2 regions of the Novosphingobium sp. TK71 genome follow, and region 1 is predicted to be linked to the other one. Evidence: predicted binding sites of a transcription regulator. Region 1 holds the regulator's gene; the other holds the start of a gene.

Region 1 (4,705 bases):
CACCAGTCGCGGCAGCACCAGTTCGGCGAGACGCGCATCGCTGGCCTCGCGAAGGTAGTGGCCGTTGAGATTCTGGAGCTTGGCGAGGTCGAAGCGGGAGGGCGACTTGCCCACGTCCGCCATGTCGAACCATTCGACCGCCTTCTCGCGGCTGATGAATTCCTCGTCGCCATGGCCCCAGCCAAGGCGAAGCAGGTAGTTGAACAGCGCTTCCGGAAGCACGCCCATATCGTCACGATAGGCGTCCACGCCCAGCGCGCCGTGACGCTTCGACAGCTTTGCGCCGTCAGAGCCATGGATGAGCGGGACATGGCCGTAGACAGGCACGTCCCAGCCCATGCCGTGAATGATCACAAGCTGCCGGAAGGCATTGTTGAGGTGATCGTCTCCGCGCAGGACGTGCGTGACGCCCATGTCGTTGTCGTCCACGACGACGGCGAGCATGTAGGTAGGCGTGCCGTCGGAGCGGAGGATGACGAAATCGTCGATTTCCTCGTTCCTGACGGTAACTTCGCCCTGCACGAGATCGTTGATCGTCGTTTCGCCGTCGCGCGGGGCCTTCACGCGCACGACGTAGGACTTGTCAGCAGGCCAGGTCGAGGGATCGGCATCGCGCCATTCGCTGTCGATGCGGAACGGACGGCGTTCTTCCTGGGCCTTCTGCCTGCGCTCGGCCAGTTCCTCGGAAGTGAGGTAGCAGCGATAGGCATGACCGCCGGCCAGCAGTTCGGCAGCCACTTCGGCATGGCGGTCGGAACGGGCGAACTGGAACACGGCCGGTTCATCGCCTTCGAGCCCGAGCCATGTCAGGCCGTCGAAGATCGCCTCGATCGCGGGCTCGGTCGAACGAGCGCGATCGGTATCTTCGATGCGAAGCAGGTACTTGCCGCCGTGATGGCGGGCGAAGAGCCAGTTGAAAAGTGCGGTACGGGCGCCGCCGATATGGAGATAACCCGTGGGCGAGGGGGCAAAGCGCGTGACGACGGCCTTGCTGCCGTCTGGTCCGCTCGATGCACTGCCGCTTGCCATTATTGTAACCTTCCTGTCCTATGCGCGCCATGGCCAGCCAAGCCGCCACGTCACTTGATTCAGAGCATCCGGATCTTGCCGGAACCGCTGCATTGCAGCATCGCCCATGGATCAGCCAGAGCCACTTGTCGAGCAGTTTGGCCGGTGTCGAGTGTTTTCTTTCGAACTGCGGTTTCGCTAGAGGACCATGGCTCACCGTAGCCTTCGGAACCGGCATAACTGCGTGGTTTTTCCTGCCTACAGCCGAGGAGTGGGTCACCCTTTGCGTAGTATGCGTCGCAGTTGCTTTATTCGCACTGTACTGCCTTCAGGGTGCTACGCGGATTCCATATATCAGGCAGGCGATGATCGCTTGCTCGCTTCTCGTCATGGCGGGATGTCTCGTTGTCTGGGCGCGCTCGGAAACGGTTGGTCAGCCGGCGATCGCAAGGCCGCTGTTCGGAACATTCACGGCCCGCGTTCTCGCGATCGAGGAGCAGCCGGCGCTGAAGCGGGACAGACTGATTCTGGCACTGCGGGAGCCGGGGACCGGCAGGCCGATCAAGGTTCGCGTGAACTTGCCCGCATCGGCGCGGTCTCCGGCACTTTCAACCGGCGCTATCATCCGATTCCGCGGGAGATTGATGCCTCCGGCACCTCCGATGCTGCCTGGCGCCTACGATTTCGCCAGGGCGGCTTGGTTCGCCGGGATATCCGCAACCGGCGCCGTGCTTTCCCCTGTGGAGGTGCTTTCCCCCGGAGCGGGTGACGACTGGCTTGGCGAGCAGCGAATGCGGCTGTCCCGTCATATCGCTGCAAGCCTTGAAGGATCCGCCGGCGGGATCGCCTCGGCGCTCGTCACAGGGGACATGGGCGGGATCGGCAAGGCAGAGGCCCAGGCGATGCGCGATGCCGGACTTGCGCATCTGCTCTCGATCAGCGGCCTGCATGTCAGCGCAGTTGTCGGTGCGGTCTATATCCTCGCGCTGCGCCTGCTGGCGTTATCTCCCGCGCTGGCGTTGCGGGTGCGATTGCCTGTCCTTGCGTCGGCTAGCGGGGCATTGGCGGGCGTTGGTTACACTTTGCTGAGCGGATCGCAGGTGCCGACCATACGCTCCTGCGTGAGCGCGCTACTGGTACTTGCCGCATTGGCGATGGGGCGTGAGGCGCTGTCGATGCGATTGCTTGCGGCGGCCGCCTTCATCGTCCTTCTGATCTGGCCCGAATCGATTGTGGGCGCTAGCTTCCAGATGAGCTTTGCCGCCGTTGTCGTGCTGATCGCGTTAGGCAATGCGGTGCCCATCCGGCATTGGTTCTCGGCCCGTGACGAAGCATTGCCTTTCAAGGCGCTGCGCAGCCTATCCCTGATCCTCGTCACGGGCGTAGCCATCGAACTCGCGCTGATGCCGATCGGACTTTATCATTTTCACCGCGCCGGACTCTATGGATCGATCGCCAATGTGGTTGCCATCCCGCTCACGACCTTTCTTGTCATGCCCCTGGTCGGCGCGGCGCTGCTTTTCGATATCGTTGGGGCCGGATCGCCGGTCTGGTGGCTTGCTGGAGTAGCCATCGATCTGCTGATCGGTCTGGCACGGTTCATCGCCTCGCGGCCCGGTGCGGTGAGCATGGCGCCGACGATGGGCGGATGGCAGTTTCTACTTTTCGTGACTGGAGGACTTTGGCTGGGGCTTTGGCACGGAAAAGCCAGGCTCTGGGGTCTGCTTCCAGTCGCCAGCGGCTTTATCGGCCTGCTCCTGCTGACCCCGCCGGACATCGTCGTTTCGGGAGATGGCCGCCAAGTTGCTTTGATTGACGGTCCGGGGAGGCGCCTTGTCATGCTGCGCGACAGCTCGAGCGATTACGTTTTGGACAATCTGATGGAAGTAGCGGGAGTTCAGTCAAAACCCGTCTTGATTGCAGACTGGCCGGGCGTGCGATGCAACCCGGATTTCTGTGCGTTGATGCTGGAACGTGGCGGGAAGGCGCGCCACATACTGATCGCCAGGGGCCGGGATATCGTGCCGGAAGACACTTTGGCTCGGGCCTGCCAGCGCGCCTATCTCGTAATTGCGGGCCGACGTCTGCCGCGAAGTTGTCAGCCAATCTGGCTGAAGGCGGATCGCAACATGCTGAGCAAGACGGGCGGCGTGGCGATCGACCTGAAGCGCCGCACGGTACATTCAGTGGCAGATGCGCAAGGTGATCATGGGTGGTGGCGTTCGCCGCCGCTTTCTTATGGCGTCATCGCCAAGGCCCGGTAATAACGCGGCGGCGAGACGGCGGAACAACCGGACATCGTCTCACGCTTGAGCCGCATCAGTGATAGCGGCGTAGCAGTCCGGCCAGTTTGCCCTGAACCTCGACTTCGTCAGGCCCATAAATCTGCGGTTCGTAAGCGGCATTGGCAGGGTCAAGGCGCACCATTCCGGCTTCGCGGCGCAGATACTTGAGCGTGGCTTCAGCCCCTCGCACGAGAGCGACGACAATTTCACCGTCGCGAGCGGTATTGGTGCGCTTCACCAAGGCGAAATCGCCGTCGAGGATGCCCGCGTCTATCATCGAATCACCCGAAACCTCGAGCGCATAGTGTTCGCCCGAACCAAGCAGCGCTGCGGGAACCGGGAGCATGGACTGTCCTTCGAAGGCCTCGATCGGCACGCCGGCGGCGATGCGGCCGTGGAGTGGGATTTCGATGACATCGTTCGCGGGGGCAGGTGCGATCTGGGGTGCGCGGACAGGCGCTGCAGTATCGTTGCTGTTCGCCGCCGGAGTCGATCTTGCAGGTTTGGACGTTGCATCCTCAGGCTGGCGCAGGACTTCGAGAGCGCGAGCGCGATTGGGGAGGCGGCGAATGAAACCCCGTTCCTCCAAGGCGGAAATCAGGCGGTGAACGCCGGACTTGGACTTGAGGTCCAGCGCTTCCTTCATTTCCTCGAAGCTGGGCGAGATGCCGCTTTCCTCAAGCCGGACCTGAATGAACCGGAGCAATTCGTGCTGCTTGCGCGTCAACATCTGCGTTGCCTCTTCGTTCTGCGGCCCATGGCCCTGTCTCGTCCGGCGATTTGCCTGCGAACAATGAGGGAACAATTATGCAACGAATCCGGTATCGTCAAGCAATACCGCCATTTTGGAGCAAGAACACTTCAACAACATCTCCTGCATTCGCGGCCGGCGCGCCAATGGGGCGATCGATCAGTACATTGCTTGCCGCGAGCGATGCCAGAGCGCCGCTGTCCTGAAGCGGGTTCGCGCAGACCGTCTCGCCGTTCCAGTAACCGCGCAAAAACTCCCGGCGGTTGCCCGCAGCGGGCAGGGGGGCCGAAAGCCGGGTTGCAACCGGCTGTGGGATTGGCCGTGAAGCCCCCAACAGGGCCCGCAGGACAGGCAGGAGAAACTGATAGGCTGTCACAAGGCTGGATACCGGATTCCCCGGTAATCCGATGATAATTTGCGGCCCGGTAGCGCGCTGGCGGGTCGCCACGAGCAGGGGCTTGCCCGGCTTGATGGCCACGCGCCAGAAGTCCAGCTGTGCGCCCCATGCTTCGAGGGCCGGGCGGACAAGATCGTGATCGCCGACCGAGGCACCCCCGCTGGTCACGATGACGTCAGAATCGCTCGCCTGTTCGAAGGCGGCGATGAGGTCATCGAGCTTGTCGGCCACGGGGCCTATCCGGTTCGCATCCACCGGAAGAGA
Region 2 (4,705 bases), on a different replicon from region 1:
GGCTTGGCTTTAGCGCGCGACGGGCACTTGGTCGATGCGCGTGGTCCATGACGGGCTTTTGAAGGTCCGTTTGGTATCGTACGATTTGGCGCCCATACCTTCGGAGGCGAGGCGCAGCGTATTACGCCCGAACCTGTCGTTGATGCCGTCAAGCGCGGCTAGCAAGGCAGGCGAACGGGGATCAGGCGCAGCAAAGAGATCGTGCTGCGCTCCTGATTCCGCTTCAAGACCTTCCAGCATTACGCCGCATTTGGTGTAGACCGCGCCCTGCTCGAACATCGCTTCGGCCATGCGCGCTGCGGTTCCAGCAATAACGCGCGGATCGTTGGTGGAGGGCGAAAGCCGTGCCACCTTGGAGGCCGACGGTGCATTAGGCTTGAACCGGCTTCCGTGCGCGAATGCGAACAACCGGCAAGCCTGAAGTTTTTGAGCGCGGATTTTCTCGGCCGCGCGTACAGCCCTTCGCACCATCGCTTCACGCAGTACCTCGCGATCGTGGACCGGATCTCCGAACGTGCGCGTCACCGCCGTAGACTTCAGTGCTTCCGGCTCAGGTTGGAAGTCACTGCATTCGACGCCGTTCAACTCGCGCACTAAGCGCTCGAGCACGACAGTCCCGACGTCACGAGCGATGTCAGGGTGCATCGCTGCAAGATCGGCCGTCGTGCGGATGCCGAGCGGGTGCAGCCGTTTTGCCATAGCCTTGCCGATACCCCACACCTCCTCGATTGGCCATTTGGCGAACATGCGCCGGCGCAGCCCCTCGTCGTGCAGGTCGATGACGCCGTTCCAGACTTTCTCGGACGCCTTCGCCAAAGCGTTGGCGACCTTGCTTAGGGTCCGTGTCGGACCAAGCCCAATCCGAGTCGGCAGCCCAACATGTAGTTTGATAGTCGCGCGAATGCGCTGCGCCTGCTCGACATCACCAAGGCCACAAGGTAAAACTGGTAGATGGAAGAACGATTCGTCGATTGAATATATCTCGACGGTATCGCTGAACTCGGAGAGCACCATATTGAAGCGCCGATTCATATCCGAGTAAAGCTCGTACGAACTCGATCGATATTGCACGCCATGCCGCTTCACGATGTCGCGAATCTTGAACATGGGTGCCCCCATCGAAATATGAAGCGCCTTGGCTTCTGCCGATCTCGCGATGGCGCATCCGTCGCCATTCGATAATACTATCAGCGGCACATTGCGCAGCGTGGGATCGAAGACCCGCTCGGCCGAGCAGTAGAAGTTCTCGATATCGACAATGGCCCAGCTCATGACGGCTCAGGCCTGAAGGTTGCGGACGCTGGCGCGGACCACGCCCCACACCTCGACGCTCTCATCCGCGACGACAGGGTCATAGTGCAGGCGACTGTTGCGCGCCTCGAGCGTTGGCACGCCATTGCGGACGCAGAGCTGGCGGACGACGAAGCCGCCATCGACGACGGCGATGACGATGCGGCCGTTCACCGGCTTCGCATCACGATCGACCACCAACACGTCGGAATCGAACAGGCCCGCATCGAGCATGGATTGTCCGCTGACACGGAACACGAAGCTGGCGGCGCGATCGAGGCGCAGCAAGTCCACGAGGTTAATCGCGGATTCCTCCCAGTCCTGGGCGGGGCTGGGAAAGCCCGCGCCGGCCGCGCCGACAACCTTAAGTTGCACGGGCCGAGGGAGGTCGCTGAGGGGAATCGGCGTGGACGGGGGTATGGCAAGAGTGGTGGACATTGGTCGCTCATACCGCAAAAATGAACACGAAGGGAACATAGCAAAAACACAACACGTACATTGCGCTTCGATCACGCTCGCGGACAGTTTATGTGCGCGCGACCGATCCGCCAGGAAACCGCTGGCTGTATCCTATGAATCGGCAACGATTTTGGGATGCGATCCGATCGCGCCCGTGTCGCGAAAAACTGGTATTGGGCAAATGACGTTTTCTAAAGCCCTTCCGGCCAACTTTTCGCCTTTATATCAGCAGTCTTCCAAGGGCAGGCTTCGATAAGCGCTGCCCTCACTTCTAAATCGAAAACTTCGCGCTCTCTTTTCTCGTAATCAAGAAAATCGATAATTGATTGTTGTCTTTGATGCCGCTCGGAGCCGGATAAAATTGCCGAAGTTAAATCTGGGTATTTCGCGCCTTCAGCCACCCTATCTCGATACCAACTAATATATCGCTGCATCATGTCGGGTGACATTTCATTATTATGCGACTCAGCATACTCCGCATCTGCTAGAAGCATATGGCTATGAGCACGCAATTTAGCGGCCTGATCTTCTAAAACGGAGGCACACTTCATTTGCGCGTCTCGCCCACCTACCGGCGCAGTGGCAGCGAGTACCAAGAAAGCAAGGTATGCAATCATACCCTTATGATGACGGAAAAATTTCTGGCAGTCCAGACGGGGCCGCTAGGCGCAAATTCTTGGCACTAGAGGGGTGGCTCAATAGGGTTGCCTGATCCACCATATGCGCCATAGCTTTTGCGCCTGGCGCATATGGTATGCTTTGCGCGCCCGTGGTGGCGTCGTTCGCTCGACGTTCGTTCTTCCAGGGACCGGGGTAGCGAGTGGAGCGCCTGCAAGAGCTCACGCCTGCTTCCCACGCCATATTCATAGCGGGTGGGAATGCTTAACAGGTTCTTCAACATACGTCACATAAAAGCCGCGAACCATACGATGGTCCTGCATTCTTTCCCCAAGGGAGAAGCCGTTCAATTTACGGGGTGTTGGCTGAAATATATCCAGCCCGCGATCCAGAACCATTTTCCATCCAGTGTCGGTGGTGATGTCACGGGCATGCAGCGTTCCGCTTCCATCAAAGGCCCAGGTGAATTCAATGCCCGTTCCCGTGCAGGCCTCTGCGATCCCGTCGAGACATTCCCGCTGCTCCTGAATGTTTCCATCGTCCGCTGCGGTGACAAGGTGCACCGCGACCTGATCCTCCGGCCGCTTGCGTCGGATCAGCATTTCGATAAGTTCCATTACGTTGCGCGCCTGATGGAACTTGCGGATATAAGGATCTGTGATGATGATGCGTTTTGCACCATCCGTCCAAGGGCCGAAAATCTTGTCGAAACTGATACCTTTGCGGTTCTCGGCGAAGACAATATGCCCAGGCTTTGGATTAATCGCCGAGGCAACGTTGCTTCCTCGCGGTTCAGAACTAGCGCGCATCTCGGTCGGCTGAGCGTCAGTCGGCGCTTTATCCGCCCGTTCGCTAATTGGTTCATCATGGCCCACAGATCGCTGATGATAGAATTGAGGAAATTCTTCTTCCTCCAGCGTCGTGACGCTGCGCTTTGAGCCATCCTGAGAAATGTAATGGAAATTGGCTGTTTCGAAAGTGCTGTCGATCCGCAATAGCTGATCCTTCACGCGCTTGCGGCATTCGATAGCAAATCGCAGTAGTTCTTCGACTTCCGCTTCCGTCTCGCCACCATTCGGGAAAATCAGCTTAAGAAGCCCCGACATGGTCTTATTGATCGCCGCGCGGTCCCGAATATGAGTCTGAACAGGGACAGTGAAGAACTGATCAGGCCGGTGCGAGAAGTCCTCGGCGCGTAAATGACGCAGGATTTCCGCGAGATAGTCGACGATGAAACCGTAGCCAGATGTGAACATCTCCCCCCGAATGATGCCCACCTCCCACCCGGGCAAATAGGCATGCAATCGATCGATAAACGCGCTGTCATGGAACTGCGGCGGCAGCGCTTCGAACAGATCAGTATTCTTCAGCATCCATGGGACGTTGTGGTCGGTGTTGCCCACAAATGCGAAGCTCGCCTCCGCCCCCATAGGATTGACCCCGCGGGAAAACTGCTTGTTCGCCATGTAATTTTTCATGATGTCGACAAGCGCTTTGTTGGCGGTTTTCTCGCGCCCAGCAAATTCGTCAAATGCCACTACATCCCAATAACCGACTAGCCCGATCCTTCCGTTGGAGTTGTTCACAAAGAGCTTGGGAACCGTTACCTCACCGCCCGAGATCAGCTGACCATGGGGAGAAAATTCGGAATAGATATGCGATTTGCCTGTACCCTTAGGGCCAAGCTCAATAAGGTTGTAATTGCGTTCGACGAAGGGGATCAGACGCAGCAATTGCAATAGTTTCGACCTGCGCCCGAACAGCGATGGATCGAAACCGATACTTTGCATAAGTAGATCGATCCATTCGTCGGTTGTAAATTTATCACGTGTTACGCGATAACCTTCATAGTCGACACGGGCGATCTGGATCGGCTTTAGCGTATCGATGATCCAGGGAGAAATTCGGCTATCTTCCGAAAATTCGTACTGCACATCGGCGATACACCAGATGCCCGTTACAAGCAGCTTCGGGTGCGCCTTGACCGTGGCGCTGTCGATCGCAACCCGTTTGATCCCAAGGTTTTCGAACACCGCTTCATAGGCATCGGTCTTTTCGTTCAGCGCTACACTGACCTGATCGATGACCTTGTAACGGCCGCGCTCCTTGATCGTCGACTGGACCAGCCCCGCCTCTGAGCGATGAACGTAGTGCTTGCGCAGGATGTCCTTGACCGTCTCGATGCCCGTTGCGATCGAGGCCTCGTCATCGGTCGCACAATATTGGCCGAGCAGGTATTCGAGCACATAAGTGGGAACAATGGCGTTCCCCTTCACGGCTTTCACTAGATCCTTGCGAACCACGAAACCGGCAAAATGCTCGTTGATCTTATCATCAA

Evidence for each region. The regulator LexA, encoded in region 1, represses DNA repair genes until DNA is damaged. The targets are predictions, from matches to a motif close to GTTCCNCNCTTGTTCT.
Region 2: the regulator LexA is predicted to act here: its motif matches at 1,750-1,765, upstream of ACXJ16_RS26145 (LexA family protein).

What each region holds. Positions count from the first base shown of each region.
Region 1 is NZ_CM143962.1:1,002,047-1,006,751, forward strand. Features, by position in the region: gene gltX (glutamate--tRNA ligase) at 1-1,029, opposite strand, end outside; gene ACXJ16_RS04570 (ComEC/Rec2 family competence protein) at 1,059-3,272, shown strand; gene lexA (transcriptional repressor LexA) at 3,328-4,023, opposite strand; gene ACXJ16_RS04580 (molybdopterin molybdotransferase MoeA) at 4,121-4,705, opposite strand, start outside.
Region 2 is NZ_JBSZKA010000003.1:6,245-10,949, reverse strand. Features, by position in the region: gene ACXJ16_RS26150 (Y-family DNA polymerase) at 10-1,272, opposite strand; gene ACXJ16_RS26145 (LexA family protein) at 1,279-1,728, opposite strand; gene ACXJ16_RS26140 (hypothetical protein) at 1,941-2,366, opposite strand; gene brxL (BREX system Lon protease-like protein BrxL) at 2,613-4,705, opposite strand, start outside.